DNA from 4 places in the Agrobacterium sp. 5Ca50 genome. Region 4 is predicted to be linked to each of the others. Evidence: riboswitches for the same ligand, from Rfam matches in the RefSeq annotation. Region 4 holds a riboswitch; each other region holds the start of a gene.
What was found. A riboswitch is a leader RNA that binds a small molecule or an ion and turns the genes downstream of it on or off. The one in region 4 is predicted to bind cobalamin.

Region 1: another riboswitch for cobalamin. It lies ahead of ACZ5FM_RS03100 (CbtB domain-containing protein); the one in region 4 lies ahead of ACZ5FM_RS16305 (DUF1636 family protein).
Region 2: another riboswitch for cobalamin. It lies ahead of ACZ5FM_RS07230 ((2Fe-2S) ferredoxin domain-containing protein); the one in region 4 lies ahead of ACZ5FM_RS16305 (DUF1636 family protein).
Region 3: another riboswitch for cobalamin. It lies ahead of bluB (5,6-dimethylbenzimidazole synthase); the one in region 4 lies ahead of ACZ5FM_RS16305 (DUF1636 family protein).

The regions. Positions count from the first base shown of each region.
Region 1 covers NZ_AP026438.1:646,491-650,965, reverse strand. The annotation lists gene ACZ5FM_RS03125 (MerR family transcriptional regulator) at 1-70, shown strand, start outside; gene ACZ5FM_RS03120 (GNAT family N-acetyltransferase) at 307-795, shown strand; gene ACZ5FM_RS03115 (type 1 glutamine amidotransferase family protein) at 827-1,393, shown strand; gene ACZ5FM_RS03110 (hypothetical protein) at 1,400-1,726, opposite strand; gene ACZ5FM_RS03105 (CbtA family protein) at 1,723-2,448, opposite strand; gene ACZ5FM_RS03100 (CbtB domain-containing protein) at 2,460-2,642, opposite strand; cobalamin riboswitch at 2,815-3,071, opposite strand; gene ACZ5FM_RS03095 (methyl-accepting chemotaxis protein) at 3,243-4,475, shown strand, end outside.
Region 2 covers NZ_AP026438.1:1,492,390-1,496,864, forward strand. The annotation lists gene ACZ5FM_RS07220 (helix-turn-helix domain-containing protein) at 1-322, shown strand, start outside; gene ACZ5FM_RS07225 (GNAT family N-acetyltransferase) at 375-1,004, shown strand; cobalamin riboswitch at 1,194-1,385, shown strand; gene ACZ5FM_RS07230 ((2Fe-2S) ferredoxin domain-containing protein) at 1,480-2,304, shown strand; gene ACZ5FM_RS07235 (ABC transporter substrate-binding protein) at 2,319-3,815, shown strand; gene ACZ5FM_RS07240 (ABC transporter permease) at 3,818-4,475, shown strand, end outside.
Region 3 covers NZ_AP026438.1:1,213,528-1,218,002, forward strand. The annotation lists gene ACZ5FM_RS05780 (NAD+ synthase) at 1-1,142, shown strand, start outside; gene ACZ5FM_RS05785 (glyoxalase superfamily protein) at 1,280-1,657, opposite strand; gene ACZ5FM_RS05790 (TolB family protein) at 1,840-2,670, shown strand; cobalamin riboswitch at 2,711-2,895, shown strand; gene bluB (5,6-dimethylbenzimidazole synthase) at 2,975-3,661, shown strand; gene ACZ5FM_RS05800 (DUF2865 domain-containing protein) at 3,696-4,475, opposite strand, start outside.
Region 4 covers NZ_AP026438.1:3,394,943-3,399,417, reverse strand. The annotation lists gene ACZ5FM_RS16315 (cobyric acid synthase) at 1-177, opposite strand, end outside; gene cobO (cob(I)yrinic acid a,c-diamide adenosyltransferase) at 189-806, opposite strand; cobalamin riboswitch at 941-1,153, shown strand; gene ACZ5FM_RS16305 (DUF1636 family protein) at 1,277-1,702, shown strand; gene cobW (cobalamin biosynthesis protein CobW) at 1,699-2,736, shown strand; gene cobN (cobaltochelatase subunit CobN) at 2,740-4,475, shown strand, end outside.

The DNA.
Region 1 (4,475 bases), 950 kb from region 4:
ACATTCCATAGAAGATTGCTATGTCATTCGGGCGCTTTCGGACCATAAGCTGTGCGAAAGTGAGCATTAATTTCAGTCGGCCTTACTGAAACGAAACATCTGCAAAAATCCCGATTGACAATCTTGTGATTCAGGAGCATCTAGTCGCCCATGATCAACAATCGCGCACCAATCTCCTGCACGTATTTTTGGGCCTACCTGTAAAGGGCGGCTCGACAGATCATAATGTCAACAAGCCGCCGTCAGGCGGCTTTGTTGTTTTTCAAACGTCCTGATGGCACCTCAAAAAACCCGAAGGACCGAAAAATGACCGAAGACAGTGCCATTACCCTTCCACGCCCCGCCGTTGTAACCATTCGTGGCGCACGCAAGGCTGACCTGCCACAGCTCAACGAAATGATCGCTTTGCTTGCCAAACATCACGGCGACGCATCGGTGATGACGCCGGAAAAGCTGGAACTCGACCTGTTCAGCCCTATTCCGTGGATTACCGCACTTGTTGCCGAAGCTGGCGACGAGTTGATCGGCTACGCCATTCTCGTTCCGCTCTACAGAGCGCAGGAAGCGCGGCGCGGCATGGAACTGCACCACCTCTACGTCCGTGACGGTCATCGCGGTCACGGTACTGGCCAGCATCTGGTATCGCGTGCACGCGATGTCGCCAAGCGTTGCGGCTGCGACTACCTTTCCGTCAGCGCCGCCACCGGTAATGTTGCTGCACATCGTTTCTACGAAAACATGGACTTCACACCGCGTCCGGTCACCGGCATGCGCTACATGCAGGCTATTGCGTAACGTTGGATTGCTGTCAGCAAGGACAAAGACAATGACCCGTATTGCAATTGCATTGACGCCCGAGTTCGCCGATTGGGAAAGCGCCCTGTTCAGTGCGGTGGCGCGCAGCTATCTGGGTGCCGAGATCATCATTGCGTCACCGGATGGTTCGCCCGTAACGTCAATGGGTGGCCTGAAAGTCATGCCCGATGTGGCCTATGGTGCACTTGATCCGGCCTTGATCGATGCACTGATTGTTCCCGGTGGCCTGAGTTGGGAGCGTGGCAGCGCGCCGGACTTCACGGAAATGGTGCAGCGGTTCCGGCGGGAGGGACGTGTGGTCGCCGGCATTTGCGCGGCCGCCAGCATGCTGGCCGGCACCGGCATTTTGAATGACGTTGCCCATACTGGCAACTCACTTGCCTCACACCGCGCCTATCCAGCCTATTCGGGTGCCGATTATTATCGCGACCAGCCCCAGGCGGTGCGCGACCAAGGCGTTATCACGGCAGCGGGAACCGCGCCGGTCAGTTTTACCACCGAGATCCTCAAGGCGCTTGACCTGTGGGGACCGGAAGCAGAATCAGAAATCAAGGCGTTTGCTGCCGAGCACCGCTGAGATAACTCAGCTGGCAACATCGCGGTCGAGAACCCGGCAAACACGCTGTGGACCCGACGCGATATCGTTACCCAATGCGCGACGAATATCCCGACTGTTCAGATGAAGGCTTTTATCCGCCGCCAGATTTTGTCGCTTGATCTTGTCGAGGGCGGCGGCTTCAAACGCAGCCTGATGCTCGGCAAAACAGGCAAGGCAGGCCTCGCTATCCGGTGATGCACCAAGCAATGCCTTGAAAGCAAGGCGGTGCACGGCGCAAGGCCCGCCATGCCCGGTAACAGAAAAGCGCAGCGCATCAAGCGCCACGCTCCATTCGGCAGAACCGGTGTTCACTTGGCCGCTTCAAAGCGCTTGAGGAGCGTGCCGCTCAAGGCACCTAGCAACACCCAGAAAACAAAGCTGGTGAGTGTGGCAAGGATGATGAAACGACGCTCCAGTGGCAGTGGTGCCAAAGCATGTTCGCCTTCCGGCGGCAACGGCGCACCAATGACATGCGGCGCAGCGATCAGCACGATGGCGAGAACCGCAGCCCATGGCTCACGACGGAAAGCCAAAAGCGCTAAACCACCTGCTGTTGCTACCGCAGTGCCAATCCACCAGGCCTGACGCGCGGCCAGTTCACCAGCCGGGCTTCCCGGCAATTCAGGCGGCAGACCGACCATCGGTGCCAGAGCCACGGCCGCAAAGCCGCCAAGCCCCCAGAACAGACCTTCACGCCAGCCAATATTGCTGCCCCGCAGTGAGATGAGGCCGGTCAGAACCAGTGCATAACCGATTGCCGTCAGAATATTGGCAGCAGCCGTGTAGGCATTCCGCTCAAAACCATCCGCCGGTCCCCAGGCTTCTTCGTCATGAGCGTGGCCAGCAGACGCAGCCGCTTCACCGGTTGCCGGTGCTGCGTCATGATTATGCCCGGCCTCACCGCCAGCCGATTCGAATGTCTCGGCATGCAGGATCAACGGTGTGGTGCCGACATATTGCATGAGGCTGACGGCAAGTCCGCAGATCAGCCCCACCAAAACGGATGTAAAAACGATATTACGAAAAGACGACATGCCGCTCTCCCTCAGTGGCAGGGAAAGGCGTTGACATGGCGCGTATCATGCGCGGCATTATGCACGGCCTCGATATGCGAAAAGCCGACAAAACCGATGATGAACAGGCCGCAGAACACGGCCAGAAGCGACTGGACTGCGCTGGCAGATTTGACAGATACCGCCTGCGTGGCGGCGTTGTTTTGGACAGACATGGTGAACCCTCTCGCTCAATGCATACGCAGTCTCAAAAACGGAACCGGCAGCGTATGCAATGGACACGCGGATCCGCAATCGACATCCGTCACCACGGGGAAGCACACGAAGAAAGAGGAAACCGCCGAAGCATTTCCGCAAAACCGCGCAAATTCCGGACACCCCGCCGGCATGGACACTCTCGCGATGGCAGGTCTCCTGGCTCACGGGTCGTAACCTGAAAACACCTTCCCGGTCTGTCTGTTTTTTCGCATCGATAGTGCAAAATCACTATGATTTCATATCGATGCGCCAGACCAGTGGCTCTTTGTTTTCAGGCTCTCCGTTCACAGTTGCGGGGGCAGCCACGAATGAGGACAATTCCCTATCGTGTTCCCTTTTCATCCCGCCGGAAAACCCGGCAAGGAACCATCACATCTTTGTTATCCGGCGCGGCACGGTTTGAGTCAATGGGCGACGTTTCAATCGGGCAATCAGTGTCGCTGCGTGACAAGGTGATTGTACCGTTAGAGCTGAAAATGCGGAAATCTAATCAAAGTTTTAACTAAAATTTGCCAGTGAATAGTTATAGACATTAACCAAGTTTGACAGGTGGAGTTATGGGGTTTGATCGCATTTTCAGCACGGAAGCCGCGGCTATCCTGTCTGCATTCAGCCGATCGCAGGCCATCATATCTTTTACACCCGACGGCATGGTGCTCGACGCCAACGAAAATTTCTGCGCGACGCTCGGTTACCGACTCGATGAGATCAAAGGCCGTCATCACAGAATGTTCATGCGCGCAGAAGACGCTGCCGCAGCAGACTACACGACGTTCTGGAAGGGCCTCGCTTCCGGCCAGTATGAGCAACGCCAGTTCCGCCGCCTGACGAAGAGCGGTGAAGAAATCTGGATCCAGGCCAGCTATAACCCGATTATCCGCGGCGGCAAGGTAGTCAAGGTGGTGAAGATCGCCACCGACATTACTGCCGCCAAGCAGGAGAGCGTGGAAAGCAAGGGCAAGATTTCCGCGCTGTCGCGCGCACAGGCCGTCATCGAGTTCAAGCCGGATGGCACGATCCTGACCGCCAATGAAAACTTCTGCTCGGCGCTGGGTTACAGCCTCCAAGAGATCAAGGGACGCCACCACAAGATGTTCTGTGAGGCCGACTATGTTGCCTCCAATGAATATGCCGGGTTCTGGCCACGTCTGGCTGCCGGTGAATTTTATGCCGACGAGTTCAAGCGCATTACCAAGGATGGCAGTGCCATCTTCATTCAGGCGACCTACAACCCAATCCTCAATGATGAAGGCAAGGTCATCAAGGTTGTGAAGTTTGCCACCGACGTCTCTGGTCGCGTACGGGCACTTCAGGAAGTGGGCGCTGGTCTCGAACGTCTGGCGGAATGCAATATTCGTCTGACAATCGACGACCCCTTCGTTCCTGAATTCGACCACCTGCGACACGACTTCAACCAGTCGCTGGCAAAGTTCCAGGAAACCCTTGAGCAGGTGCTGACCGAAACGGCCATGCTGTCCAGTAAAAGCGGCGAGATGCGCGCCAGTGCGAGTGGCATTGCCACCCGCTCCGAGCAGCAGGCGGCTGCTCTCGAGGAAACTTCCGCAGCCCTTGAGCAGATTACCGAAACGGTTCGCGAATCCACGGGCCGCACAGCCGAGGCCCGCAAGCTGGTTCAGGACGCGCGCATTGCAGCTGTCGATTCCGTGCAGGTAGTTGATGCAACGGTTGATGCCATGGCGCGCATTGAAACCGCATCACGCGAGATTTCCAAGATCATTGGCGTCATCGATGAAATCGCCTTCCAGACCAATTTGCTTGCCCTCAACGCC
Region 2 (4,475 bases), 1.8 Mb from region 4:
CACCACCAAGGTCGAGGAAATTGCCTGGCGCGGCGCAACGCGCAAAAGTTTTGCCGTGCTGTTGGGCACGGCGCCAGCCCGCAGCCTTGCCGAATTGTGGTCGTGGTCGATCGATGTTGGCGATACCTATCAGGCAGAGCCGGACCCGGTTGGCTGGTATGAAATGATATCCGTGTCGGCCGGTCGCCTGCGCATCAACAAACAGGATGGTTCCGTGGTGGTCAAAGCCGGGGACTTCACCATTTTCGACAGCGCCCAGCCATATTCCTATGAAAATATCGGCGATGAGGTGCTGCATTTTACCCGCGTGGTGGTTTGCTAAACGCAAGCCCAAACACCCCAATTCCTGCCTTCCGCATATATCGAGCATGATCATGAGCACCACAAAGACCTTCACGCCATCAGGTTATTCGCACGTCCAGCCGGGACATGTTGCCAGTGTCGTCACCTGTCTGGAAATGACCGAAAATCCGCAAGCGGCAGAACCGTCCTTTGTCGGTGACATCCGCCTGGACCGTATGGAAAAGCCAGATCTGGAGGCGTATCGCACGCTTTACCGAAAGATCGGTGCAGAATGGCTGTGGTTTTCGCGCCTCATCATCAGCGATGAAAAACTGGCCTCGATCATTGGCCATGAGGATGTGGAGCTCTACGTGCTGCGCGATGGCCAGCAGGATATCGGCCTGATGGAACTTGATTTCCGTGAGCCGAATGAATGTGAGCTGGTGTTTCTGGGCCTGACCGAGGAAGTAACCGGCAAGGGGCTTGGCCGCGCGCTGATGAATGCGACGCTGAAACGTGCCTGGCAGAGAGACATCAAACGCCTGCACCTGCACACCTGCACGCTGGACCATCCCTCGGCACTCGGCTTTTACCTGCGCTCCGGTTTCCGGCCCTATGCTTTTCAGGTGGAAACGCAGGCCGATCCGCGCCTGACTGGCCACCTGCCACTGACGGCCGCACCGCATGTACCGCTGATCCAGCCGCAACAGAAAGAAGCCTAACACCAGTCACCCAACCTTGCCCTTGTCACACGCTTGCCAGGGGCAGGGGCTTGCTGTGCATTCACCACCCAATGCCCTTGCCATTATAATCGATCACGTTATGTAATAACGTAACTTATGTTATCTGTCGGTCCATCCACTGCCCGTACCAAAGCGCGGCTTGGTAACATTGACAGTGATATCTGAACGTGTAGCTTGTCTGGGTCATGGTTCTTCCACCTCTGGGTGGAAGCTAAGAGGGAATTCGGTGCAAAACCGAAGCTGTCCCGCAACTGTAAGCGGTTAGCCGTTTGTCCAACATGTCACTGGCAGAAATGCCGGGAAGACGGACAACGGCATTGACCCGCAAGCCAGGAGACCTGCCTGACGAGATACGATTCCGTGGTCGGGGTGTGCCACAGGAATGAGTGTGTGCGCGGCCTTCCTGCCAGACATGCCTTCATTTTTGCTGCCTCCTGTATTTGAGATTTTGGCAGTGAATGAAGACGTAAAACACCTGAAAACCCCACCCATGCGCCCGTCACGGCGCGCCATTCTTCTCATTGCAAAGTCTGCCTTTGCCGCATCTCCACATCTGGAAATGCAGCGCCTTGCCGAAAAACTGGCTGACCATATTGCGCTGTCACGCCCCGGAGACATCGTGCAATTTGCCTTTACGGAGCAGGGCACGCCCTCGCTGCGCGACGGGCTGTTTTCCCTGCTGGAACAGCAGCTTGACCATATCACCATTCTGCCGCTGGTTCTGCCGGTCGAGCCGAGTTTCCGCAACTGGTTGGTCAAGTCGCTGAAGCGCTGGCGTGCGTCAGCCACCCAGCCATGGCCGGAAATTTCCATCACCGGCGATATTGCCTCTGCGGGCCTGATGCTGCCGCTGATGAGCGAGCTTCTGGAACAGGCGCAGGCGCTGGAAACCACGTCCGGCAAGGCGGTCGCGCAGGAAGGGTCGCTGGTGCCAGCACAGAAATACCGCGTTCTCGTCTGTTCCGGCGGTGCCTGTAACAGCGCAGGCGCCGAGACAATCTGGAACCACCTTCGCAACCAGCAGGAACGTTTGAAACTGCGCGTCACCGGTGCTGGCACCATGACGGCCAAATCCAGCTGCCTTGGCCCGTGCAATCTGGCGCCGGTGCTGCAGGTGTTTCCCGATGGCACCTATTACGGCGGCGTTACCGAACAGGCGGTCGATGACATCATTGCAGGCCATCTGCTCGGCAGCCCTGAACTTGGCAACCATGTGGTCGAAACCCACGCCTACCATCCCACAGGCCGCAAGCAGCGGCTGCGTATTCCCCAAAACTGATCCGAGGAGATAAAATGTCACCCAAATTCCTGTCGCGTCTTGGCGCGACCTGGCTTGCCACCGCCGTCATGTCCACGGCGGCTGCCGGTTTTGCCGCAGAGCCGCTACGCGTTGGCGCAACCTACATCACCTCGGGCACCGATCCGGCCAAGGGTTCCAACGGTTGGGCCCTGACCAGCCACGGCGTTGGCGAAAACCTGTTTACCGTTGACCGTGATGGCAAGCTGGTGCCGGAACTGGCTGACAAGGCAGAGCGCAATGATGAGCTGACCTGGACAATCACCCTGCAGCCGGGCCGCGCCTTTTCAGACGGTTCGCCCGTCACCGCCAAGGCTCTGGCCGCCGGATTTGACAATACATTCGCCAACAACAAGGCGGCGCTTGCCACCGGTGGCAAGCTGAGTTTTGCCGCGGTCGATGACCTGACACTCAAGGTCACGACGGAAAAGCCGGTTCCCTACATTCAGGCACTGTTTGCCGAATGGCCACTGGTCGCCTACACACCGGCACCCAATGGCGAGGCGCTGTTTACCGGCCCTTACAGCATTGCCGATTTCAAGACAGATGCATCGATCACCCTTGCACCCAACGCCCATTTTGTCGGTGCAGACAACCGTTCTCCGGTTGAGTTCCGCAAGTTTGGTGACGCGCAAAGCATGACACTGGCGCTGGAATCCGGCGAACTTGATCTGGCCTTCGGCCTGCCGTCAGAAGTCGTCAGCCGCCTGAAAACCAACCCGGACCTCACCATCAAGTCTTTCCCGGTCGGGTATCAATATCTGGCATTCCTCAACACCACCCGTCCGCTGCTGGCAGATGTCAAACTGCGCCAGGCGCTTGATCTGGCCTTTGATCGCACGGAACTGGCAGCCGCCATCAATGGCGGTGAACCGGCAACCGCCGCTTACGCCGCCTATTTTCCCTTTGCCGGAAAAAATCCCCGCGTGACAGATCTGGTTAAGGCAGCGGCGCTGCTGGAGGAGGCGGGCTGGACCAAGGGTTCCAACGGCACCCGTGAAAAGGACGGCAAGCCGCTGCGCCTGCTGGCCATTACCTATCCGCAGCGTCCTGACCTCGTAACCATGCTGCCGGTCGTTAAGGCGCAGCTGGCAAGGGTCGGCGTGGAGCTTGATACGCAGGTGGTCGAAAGCATCCAGCAGGTTGCTTCGGCAGGCGATTTCGATATTGCGCTCTGGGCACAACACACTGCACCAAGCGGTGACCCGGCCTTCTTCCTCAACTCGATGCTGCGCACCGGCGCCTCGCTCAATTACGCCAAATATGCCTCGCCGGAATTTGACGCCATTCTCGACCGCTTCGCGTCGGAAGGTGAGCCGGATGCCCGCGTCAGCATTGCACTGGATGCGCAGGACAAGCTGTTCGAGGACGTTCCGGCCTCGTTCCTTGTCTCGCCGGTCTGGTATGTCGGTGTGTCCAAGCGGCTGGAAAACTATCAGCCCTGGGGTTCGGACTACCACGTCCTGCGCGCCGATATTGGCGAAGCGAAATAGACATGAACCTGATCTGGCCCTGCATCAGATCAGCCATCGGGCTGGCGGCGATTTCCTTCGCCGCCTTCGCGATTATTTCGACAATGCCGTCTGACCCCGTGGCCATTGCCGTGCATGTCTGGAACCTGCCGGCAACAGAGGCAACATTCGCTGCCTTGCGGGCGGAATGGGGGCTGGATCAGCCAATTCCGCTGCGTTACCTGCACTGGCTGCAAGGGTTCGTAGTCGGCGACTGGGGCCGGTCCTTCCGCACCGGCGAGGCGGTGTTTGCTGAGTTTGCCGCGCGCCTGCCGGTCTCGCTGTTCATGGGCCTGTCGGGACTTTTTCTCGCCATGCTGCTGGCCGTGCCGCTTGGCTTTTTTGCTGCGCTCAAACCCGGCGGCATCGTCGACAGGTTCAGCCGCAGCCTGTCTGTGTTCGTGCAGGCCGTTCCGGCCTTCTGGGCGGGGTTGGTGCTGTTATGGGTGCTGGGCGTGCAGTTGAAGTGGATCAGACCCTTCGCCAATGACACGGCATCGATCGTCCTGCCAATTGTGTTGATTGCGCTGCATTCGGTAGCCGTACTGGCGCGGGTCTACCGCCATGATCTCAGGCAAACCGCAACCCTGCCATTTTACGTCACCGCTTTGGCCAAGGGTCTGTCACCCCGCCAGGCGCTGT
Region 3 (4,475 bases), 1.5 Mb from region 4:
CCAACGGTTCGCCCTACTATCGCGGAAAGGTGGAAGTGCGCCATCAGGTGGCGCTGCGCCAAGTTATAGAAACCAACCTGCCGCTGATTTTTGCAAACCAGCTTGGCGGGCAGGACGAATTGGTATTCGACGGCGCAAGTTTTGCACTGAATGCCGACAAGAGTCTGGCATTTCAGATGAGCCAGTTTGAGGCGACACTTGCCGTCACCGACTGGAAGCGCACCGAAAACGGCTGGCACTGCCACAGCGGCCCGATGTCGAAAATCCCCGAGGGCGAGGAAGCGGATTACCGCGCCTGCCTGTTGGGCTTCCGCGACTACGTCAACAAGAACGGCTTCAAGAGCGTCGTGCTTGGCCTGTCCGGTGGTATCGATTCCGCCATTTGCGCAGCGATTGCGGTCGATGCGCTGGGTGAAGAGCGTGTTCGCTGCATCATGCTGCCATACCGCTATACGTCGGATGAATCGCTGAAAGACGCTGCCGATTGCGCCAAGGCGCTGGGCTGCCGTTACGACATTGTGCCGATTGTCGAACCGGTGGAAGGTTTCCTGTCGTCGCTTGCCGAACTGTTTGAGGGCACCGAAGAGGGCATTACCGAAGAAAACCTGCAAAGCCGCACGCGTGGCACCATCCTGATGGCGGTGTCCAACAAGTTTGGCTCCATGGTGGTGACGACCGGCAACAAGTCCGAGATGTCGGTGGGCTACGCCACGCTTTATGGCGACATGAATGGCGGCTTCAACCCGATCAAGGACCTCTACAAGATGCAGGTCTACGCCATTTCGAAATGGCGTAACGAACATGTGCCGCCAACCGCGCTTGGTCCGTCCGGTGAGGTGATACCGGCGAACATCCTTTCCAAGGCGCCATCGGCCGAACTGCGTCCAAACCAGACTGACCAGGATTCACTGCCACCATATCCGGTGCTGGATGATATCCTAGAATGCCTGGTGGAGCAGGAAATGTCGGTGGATGACATTGTGGCGCGCGGCCATGACGTCACGACCGTACACCGCATCGAGCATCTGCTTTATCTTGCGGAATACAAGCGCCGCCAGTCTGCGCCGGGTGTGAAGATTACCAAGAAGAACTTCGGGCGTGATCGCCGTTACCCGATCACCAACCGGTTCAGAGATCGGTAGAGATAAGAGCGGCGCGGATCAAACCGCGCCGTTTTTGTATGCTGTGTTGCCGTGTATGGCTGCAACACGACTCTCGTCGTCTCTATGCTTGTCACAGAGATCCAGCGGAGCGCGTCGGCGCGACATCATTCCCGTCCCTAAATCACCTGACCGACATCGATGCGGTTGCCATCCGGGTCTTCAAAAACAAAGGCGCGCAGGCCGTAATCCTTGTCCTGCAGACCCTTGATGATGCGCAGGCCATGTTGTTTGCACAGCGTATGCAGGGCATCGACGTCACTCACCATCATGTGAGCAACGTTGAAGGGGGCTGCCTTGTGTGACGGCTGCAGGATCAGATGCAGCTCGGCATTGCCCTGTTTCAGGATCATGAAACCGACGGGATTGCCGTTTTCAAAGACCTTGGTGAAGCCGAGAACACCGACATAGAAGTCATGGGCCTTTTGAATGTCCTTGACGGGAAGCATGGCGGCAATCCGGCCAATACGGATGCCTTGATCGGCGATGGAATTCATCGCAGAACCTCGAACCTGGGAGAAACGGGGCAGGGTAAACGGACGGTGCCGAAACGCTGCTGTTCTCCTTATTTGAATTTGCAGGACGGTGCCTGCGGCACTAGGATCATTATGTGAAGGTGTCGGGCGAGGCAAATGAAATGTCCGCTCAATCCTGTTGATGAGCAATCCCGGGAGGATGCGTGCGCAGTTCCATCGAAATCTACAACATCCGCACCCGTCAGATGCGTGTGGTCTGGCAGACCGAGGCGCTGTTTGAGGCGCCCAACTGGTCGCCGGATGGTCAATATCTGCTGCTCAATGCCGATGGGCTGATCTATCGCTTGTCGCTTTCGGGTGATCCGACACCGCTCAAGGTGGACACCGGTTTTGCGACCCTGTGCAATAACGACCATGGCATTTCGCCTGACGGTTCGCTTTATGCCATTTCCGACAAGGTGGAGTTTGGCAAGAGCGCAATCTACCTGCTGCCGTCGTCCGGCGGCACGCCAAGGCTGATGACGCACAATTTGCCATCCTATTGGCATGGCTGGTCACCGGATGGAAAATCATTCACTTACTGCGGCATTCGTGATCAGGTTTTTGATATATATTCCATGGACATAGAGAGCGAAGTTGAATCACGTCTTACGCATGGTGAGGGCCGTAATGACGGGCCGGATTACTCCGCCGATGGCCAGTGGATCTATTTCAATTCCAGCCGCACCGGGCTGATGCAGATATGGCGTGTGAATACTGATGGCTCATCCGTCGAGCGCGTAACCGACAGTAATTTTGGAGACTGGTTTCCACATCCGTCGCCATCAGGCGACAAGGTGGTGTTCGTGTCCTACGACGCCGATGTCTTTGACCATCCCCGTGACCTCGATGTGCGGGTGCGGTTGATGGATACCGATGGCGGCAATGTCGAGACGCTGTTTGAACTGTTTGGCGGGCAGGGCACCATGAACTCGCCCAACTGGTCTCCTGATGGCGATGAGTTCGCCTATGTCAGGTATTTCCCGGCGACCTGACGCCACATGCACGCGTGCTTGCATTTGCGCGATGTAGCGGACATAAGCACTGCCGTCAGGTGCCTGCACGACGTGCGGGAGAATCGGGAATCCGGTGCAAGACCGGAGCGTGCCCAACGCTGTAAGGCGGACATCTGCTGCACCAATCGCCACTGGATGTTCCGGGAAGGCGGCAGCGGAAGGACGATGCCAAGCCAGAAGACCGGCCCGACATCATAGACCAGCCCGTATGGACGGCGGGATGGTTGTTTGCCTGGTGGGTTCTGCGGGATCTGCCGGCGATAGGCATTGTTGGGGATTAACGATGCAGGACGATCCGTTTTCTGAAGCCCGCCACGCGGCCGGGGCTTTTTCCTGTGATGACAAGGCAGCCGTTTACCGGGCCATTGAGACGCGCCGTGATGTGCGCAATGAGTTTGAAAGCCATCCATTGCCGGATGATCTGGTGCAGCGGCTGCTGGCTGCCGCTCACGCCGCGCCCTCGGTCGGTTTCATGCAGCCGTGGAACTTCACACTGATCAGGGATCAGACGGTGCGTGATGCCGCCTGGCAGGCTTTCGCCCGTGCCAGTGAGGAGGCGGCGCTGCTGTTCGAAGATGACAGGCAGAGCCTTTATCGTAGCCTCAAGCTCGAGGGCATTCGAACCGCGCCCCTCAGCATCTGCGTGACCTGCGATCCGACCCGTGGTGGCACTGTTGTTCTGGGACGCACCCACAATCCACGTATGGATGTCTATTCCACGGTCTGCGCCATCCAAAACCTATGGCTTGCAGCCCGTGCCGAAGGGGTGGGCGTCGGTTGGGTCAGTATCTTCCATGATGCAGACATACGCCGCATTCTCGGCATACCCGACCATATCGAAATCGTTGCCTGGTTATGTCTGGGTTTTGTGACCGAACTCTACCGAGAGCCGGAACTGGCCGTGAAGGGCTGGGCCAAAAGACTGCCGCTGGAAGATCTGGTGTTCCACGATCGGTGGGGCCGTCGCTAAATCTATTGGCGCGTGTGAGGAAAGGCGTCGTGCATCACTGCTGCTGCGGTTGTGCACCTTGCAGAGCCGGATTGTGCAGATCGATCCGGCTGGTTTCCTCGGGCAGAAATTGTGGTCCGACGACCCGAACTTTGCTATCTTTGGGATCATAGTCGCGCTCGGCAGGAGCTGCGGCAACCGGTTGTTCTGCCTGCTTCTTTTCGCCATTCGGCGTCTTGATATCGGTAACGCCGGAATAGGGTTCTGCGGGTTTTGACTGGTTGGCCTCTTCCTGTTTTTTCATCTGGTCGAAATAAGACGCCATGTTGCAGCCGCAGGACGGCGAGCGGGTGTCTGCTGACGTGTTGCGATAGGCAAAGGCGGTCGGCAGATCCTTGTATGGTTTGCCGGTCTCGGCAGAAACCATGTCCGCACTCTCCTGACCTTGCAGGGAGTGGTAATAAAGCTCGGTCTCAGAACCGGGGCACATTTGCTCACAGGTCGCGGCCTGACGGCGAAAATCAAGCGGTGAGGCATTGGACGAAATCGGGAAGAACGCGCCGTCGCACGTGCGTACGCACAGGGTTCTAAGGCCGCCCTGCATTGGCGGTGTGAACACCGGCTGGCGGTTCGGGTCCACCTCGATCATGCCGGGTGGGGCAAATTCCTGGGTCTGATCATTCGGGCTAGCGGCCGCAGACTGCGGGCGCTCGTCAAAGCAGCCATTGGCATCAAGTGCTGCCATGACACGGTCGCGGTCAACGCCGCGATTACGTTGCTGCGCTATCATCTGGTCGCGGCTGACAAGCAGTTCGTCACGCTCCGCCTCGGCGTC
Region 4 (4,475 bases):
GGCGCGGCCAATTTCACCGCCGTCAGCGGTCACAGCAGCATTGTTGGACATGTTTTGAGGTTTGAATGGCAGCACCGACAAGCCACGTTTGACAAAGGCGCGGGCAAGGCCTGCGACCATAAGCGATTTGCCGACATCAGAGCCGGTGCCCTGAAACATCAGAACGCGTGCTGCCATGTGGTTTTATCCTAAAACTCGATACCGGCCTGGGCTTTGACGCCAGCCTTGAAGTGATGCTTCACCAGCGTCATCTCAGTCACCATATCAGCAGCATCGATCAAAGGCTGCTTGGCGTTACGGCCGGTGACGACAACATGCAAATCGGGGCTACGGTTCTGCAATGTCTCGATCACGTCGTTCAGGTCAAGATATTCGTAGCGGAGAGCAATGTTCAACTCGTCGAGGACAAGAAGTCCGATCGTTTTGTCCTCCATAAGCGTCTTTGCTTCCGCCCATGCCTTGGCGGCTGCGGCGACATCGCGTTTCAGATCTTGAGTGTCCCACGTGAAACCTTCGCCCATGGTGCGCCATTCGACGCGGTCTCCGAACAGAGTCAAGGCTTGTTGTTCACCGGTCGCCCAAGCGCCCTTTATGAACTGCACGACACCGACGCGGCGGCCATTGCCAAGCATGCGCAGCGCCAGACCGAAGGCCGCGGTAGACTTGCCTTTACCCGGTCCGGTATTGACGATCAAAAGCCCTTTTTCGACCGTTTTTTCCGCGACTTCGGCATCCTGGACGGCTTTGCGATTGACCATTTTTTGGCGGTGACGCTCGGCCTCAGTCTCGGTAATCTCGCGGGTCATGGCGGTATTCCTGTCATTGCTATGTCTAAAAACGCTTATCTGCTATTTGCGAAGCGGCAACTATAGCCAATTTGCCTCACCCGGCAATGCTGGCGGCATGTGGGCTTTGCATTGACCGCAGCAGCGGTTGCGCCTAAGTGTAAATCACTGACGGTCTTTTTCCGGCAACGGGAAAAGCTAAGAGGGAACACGGTTCCGCCCCGATTTGACGGGCCACTCCGTGGCTGCCCCCGCAACTGTAAGCGGTCAGCCCACGCCGAAACGCCACTGGACATATGTTCGGGAAGGCGGCGACACGGGCGCCATAAGCCGCAAGCCAGGAGACCTGCCGTTTCAGGAAAATACGTCTGTCGGGCGGGGTGCTCCGGTCAGTCGAACCGATCGAATATCTGGCTCTCATCGCGATGAATTGCCGTTTTCGATAACCGCACCCCATGATTTTTTTGAAGGCGCGGAAAGCGAATACGGATTTGGATATTACGGCAACGTCACCCTGCCTTGACGGTAAAACACAAAACGGCACCGCTGATGGTGTCGTTGTATTTGTCTGCCGAAACTGTCGCAGCGAGGACGATCCGAATGCCGATCCCCGACCCGGCGCGCTTTTGTCATCTGCCGCTATCGCGAAGGCCCAGGATGTTGGCATCGAGGTACGTAGCGTCAATTGTCTTGCCAATTGCAAGCGTGGTTTGAGCGCCAGTATTCGCAGTGTTGATGGCTGGTCCTATATTTTTGGCGGCCTTGCACAAGACGATGCTGACGACCTGCTGATCGGCGCGCAATTGCTTGCCAGTGCGCCGGACGGTCTTATGCCTTGGCGCGGACGTCCCGACAGTTTGAAACGCGGCATGATTGCCCGTATTCCACCATTTGATTACACAGAGGAAAAATCATGAGCAATTCGCTGGACCGTGTCCCTTGCACCATCGTCACCGGTTTTCTGGGTGCTGGAAAAACCACGCTTCTGCGTGGTCTTCTGGAAAAACTGGAAGGCAAGCGTCTTGCGATTATCGTCAATGAGTTTGGCGATGTTGGCATTGATGGCGAAATCCTCAAGGGCTGCGGTATCGAAAGCTGCCCGGAAGAAAATATCGTTGAACTGGCAAATGGCTGCATTTGCTGCACGGTTGCCGATGATTTTCAGCCAGCGATCGAGCAGATCCTCAGCCGTCAGCCGAAGGTGGAGCATATTTTGATCGAAACTTCCGGCCTTGCCCTGCCGAAGCCTCTGGTGCAGGCGTTCCAGTGGCCGGCAATCAAAAGCCGCGTCACGGTGGATGCTGTTATCGCTGTTGCCGACGGTGCTGCACTTGCAGAAGGCATGGTCTCGCATGATCTGGATGCTCTTGCTGCCCAGCGTGCCAATGACGAGGCGCTTGACCATGATGATCCAGTTGAAGAAGTGTTCGAAGACCAGATTGCCTGCGCTGACCTTATCGTCCTGACCAAGGGCGATCTGCTGGATGCCGAAGGTCTGGAACGCGCCAAGGCGCATATTGGCGAACATCTGCCCAAGGCTGCAAAGATCGTTGTAGCGTCCAATGGCGCCATTGATCCCGCTGTCCTGATCGGTCTTGGTCTTGCTGTGGAAGACGACATTGAAAATCGCCATACCCATCACGATGAGGAAGAAGACCACGATCACGACGAGTTCGACAGCTTCGTTGTGGAATTGTCCGCGGTAAGTGACCCTGAAGCTCTGGCGTCCCGTATCGCTGAAACAGCCGCTGCGGAAAACGTGCTGCGCATCAAGGGATTTGTCGAGGTTTCCGCCAAGCCTATGCGCCTGCAGGTGCAGGCAGTAGGTTCGCGCGTCAATCATTACTTTGACCGCCCTTGGGCAGCAGGCGAAACCCGCCGCAGCCGTCTGGTGGTTATTGGTGAAAAGGGTATCGATCGCGCAAAAATCGAAAAGATGCTTGCGGCCTGATCCATGCATATTCTCGCCACCACATCTTCGTCTCTCGACGACCTGATCGAGCCGGTTGATCTCAACCAGCCACAGGCGGATGTGGTGGTGTTATCTTTTTCTAGCAGCGATCTGGCAGGTCTGGAGCGCGGTTGGACGCAGGCATGTGCTGGCTCCCTCTCGCTCGTCTCTGCCAACCTGTCCGAACTTCGCCATCCCATGTCTGTCGATCTCTGGATTGAGAAGACGGCGGAAAAGGCGAAACTGATCCTTATCCGGATTCTCGGCGGTGCAGATCGTTGGCGTTACGGTGTCGATCAGCTTGGTTTGATGGCTAGGCGACGTGGCATCAAACTGGTCCTTTTGCCCGGTGAATGCAGTGAACGGGACGAAAAGCTGGAAGCGGCATCGACTGTTGATGCTTCTACTCTTTCGGCAATCCTGTCATTTTTCCGCGAAGGCGGCGCTGTCAATATGGCGCGGCTTTCGACCGGTCTAACGGCCCTTTCCAAGGGTCAAGCATGGCCAGAGATCGTACCAGACCCGTTGCCAAAGGCCGGCTTCTACCGACCCGGTGAGGGGTTTGTCGATCTTGAGCGAGCATTGGATGGCTTTGCTCCCGATGCACCTGTCTTGCCAATGTTGTTTTACCGCTCGATGTTGCTGGCGGCGGATATCGCGCCTGTCGATGCGTTGTTTGCGGCTTTGGAAAGGCGTGGGTTTGCGCCATTGCCGATTTTCGTCAGCGGCCTGAAGGACGCTGAGGCAATTCGGTTTCTAGAGGAGAAGCTGCCTCTGTTGGAACCTGCAGCGATCATCGCTGCGACTGCTTTTGCAAGCCACACCGACGATGTTGGCGATACGCTTTTCGACCGATTGGGCGTTCCGGTTTTTCAGGTCATCATGGCGACAACACGTCATGATGGTTGGGTCGACAATATGCGCGGTCTCAACCCGTCTGATCTTGCCATGCATGTGGTGCTGCCAGAGCTGGACGGGCGCATTCTGGCTGGGGCCATCTCGTTCAAGCAGCTTGATCCGCAGGGTGGGCAAGGGCTGGTAAACGTCACTGAGGCTGATCGCGTCGAGCAGGTTGCTGCACGCGTCCAAGCTTTTCTTCGGCTCAAGAGTGCAGAACCATCTGATCGACGCCTCCTCATTCTGATGCCGGACTATCCCGGTGCCGCACCGGGCCGAACCGGATATGCTGTTGGTCTGGATGTGCCACAGAGCGTGCTGGAGATGATGCGTGACCTGCGTGATGCTGGTTACCGCGTTGAAAACATCCCTGAAACCGCACGCGGTTTGCTGGATCGTATTGAAGGTGAAACAGCTGATCTTTCGCAGGCTGACTATGCCGCCTTTTGCGCATCCCTTCCCTCGTCTGCCCTTCAGGCCTTACAAGACACCTGGGGTGACGCGGCACTGGACGATGTCGTTACTGATGGTCATTTCCATTTTAGAGCAGCGCATTTCGGCGCGGTGACGGTCGCACTTGCTCCTGATCGCGGACGCAACGAAGACCGGCGTGTTGATTATCACGATCCTGCCTTGCCGCCGCGTCATGCATTGGTGGCTTTTGGTGCCTGGATGCGTGAAAAGCTTAACGCGCATGCTGTGATCCATGTGGGTGCCCATGGCACCCTTGAATGGTTGCCGGGTAAAACCGTTGCGCTGTCGCAAGCCTGTTTTCCGGAAATTGTTACCGGACCGCTGCCTGTCATCTATCCATTTATCGTGTCCAATCCGGGTGAAGCTGC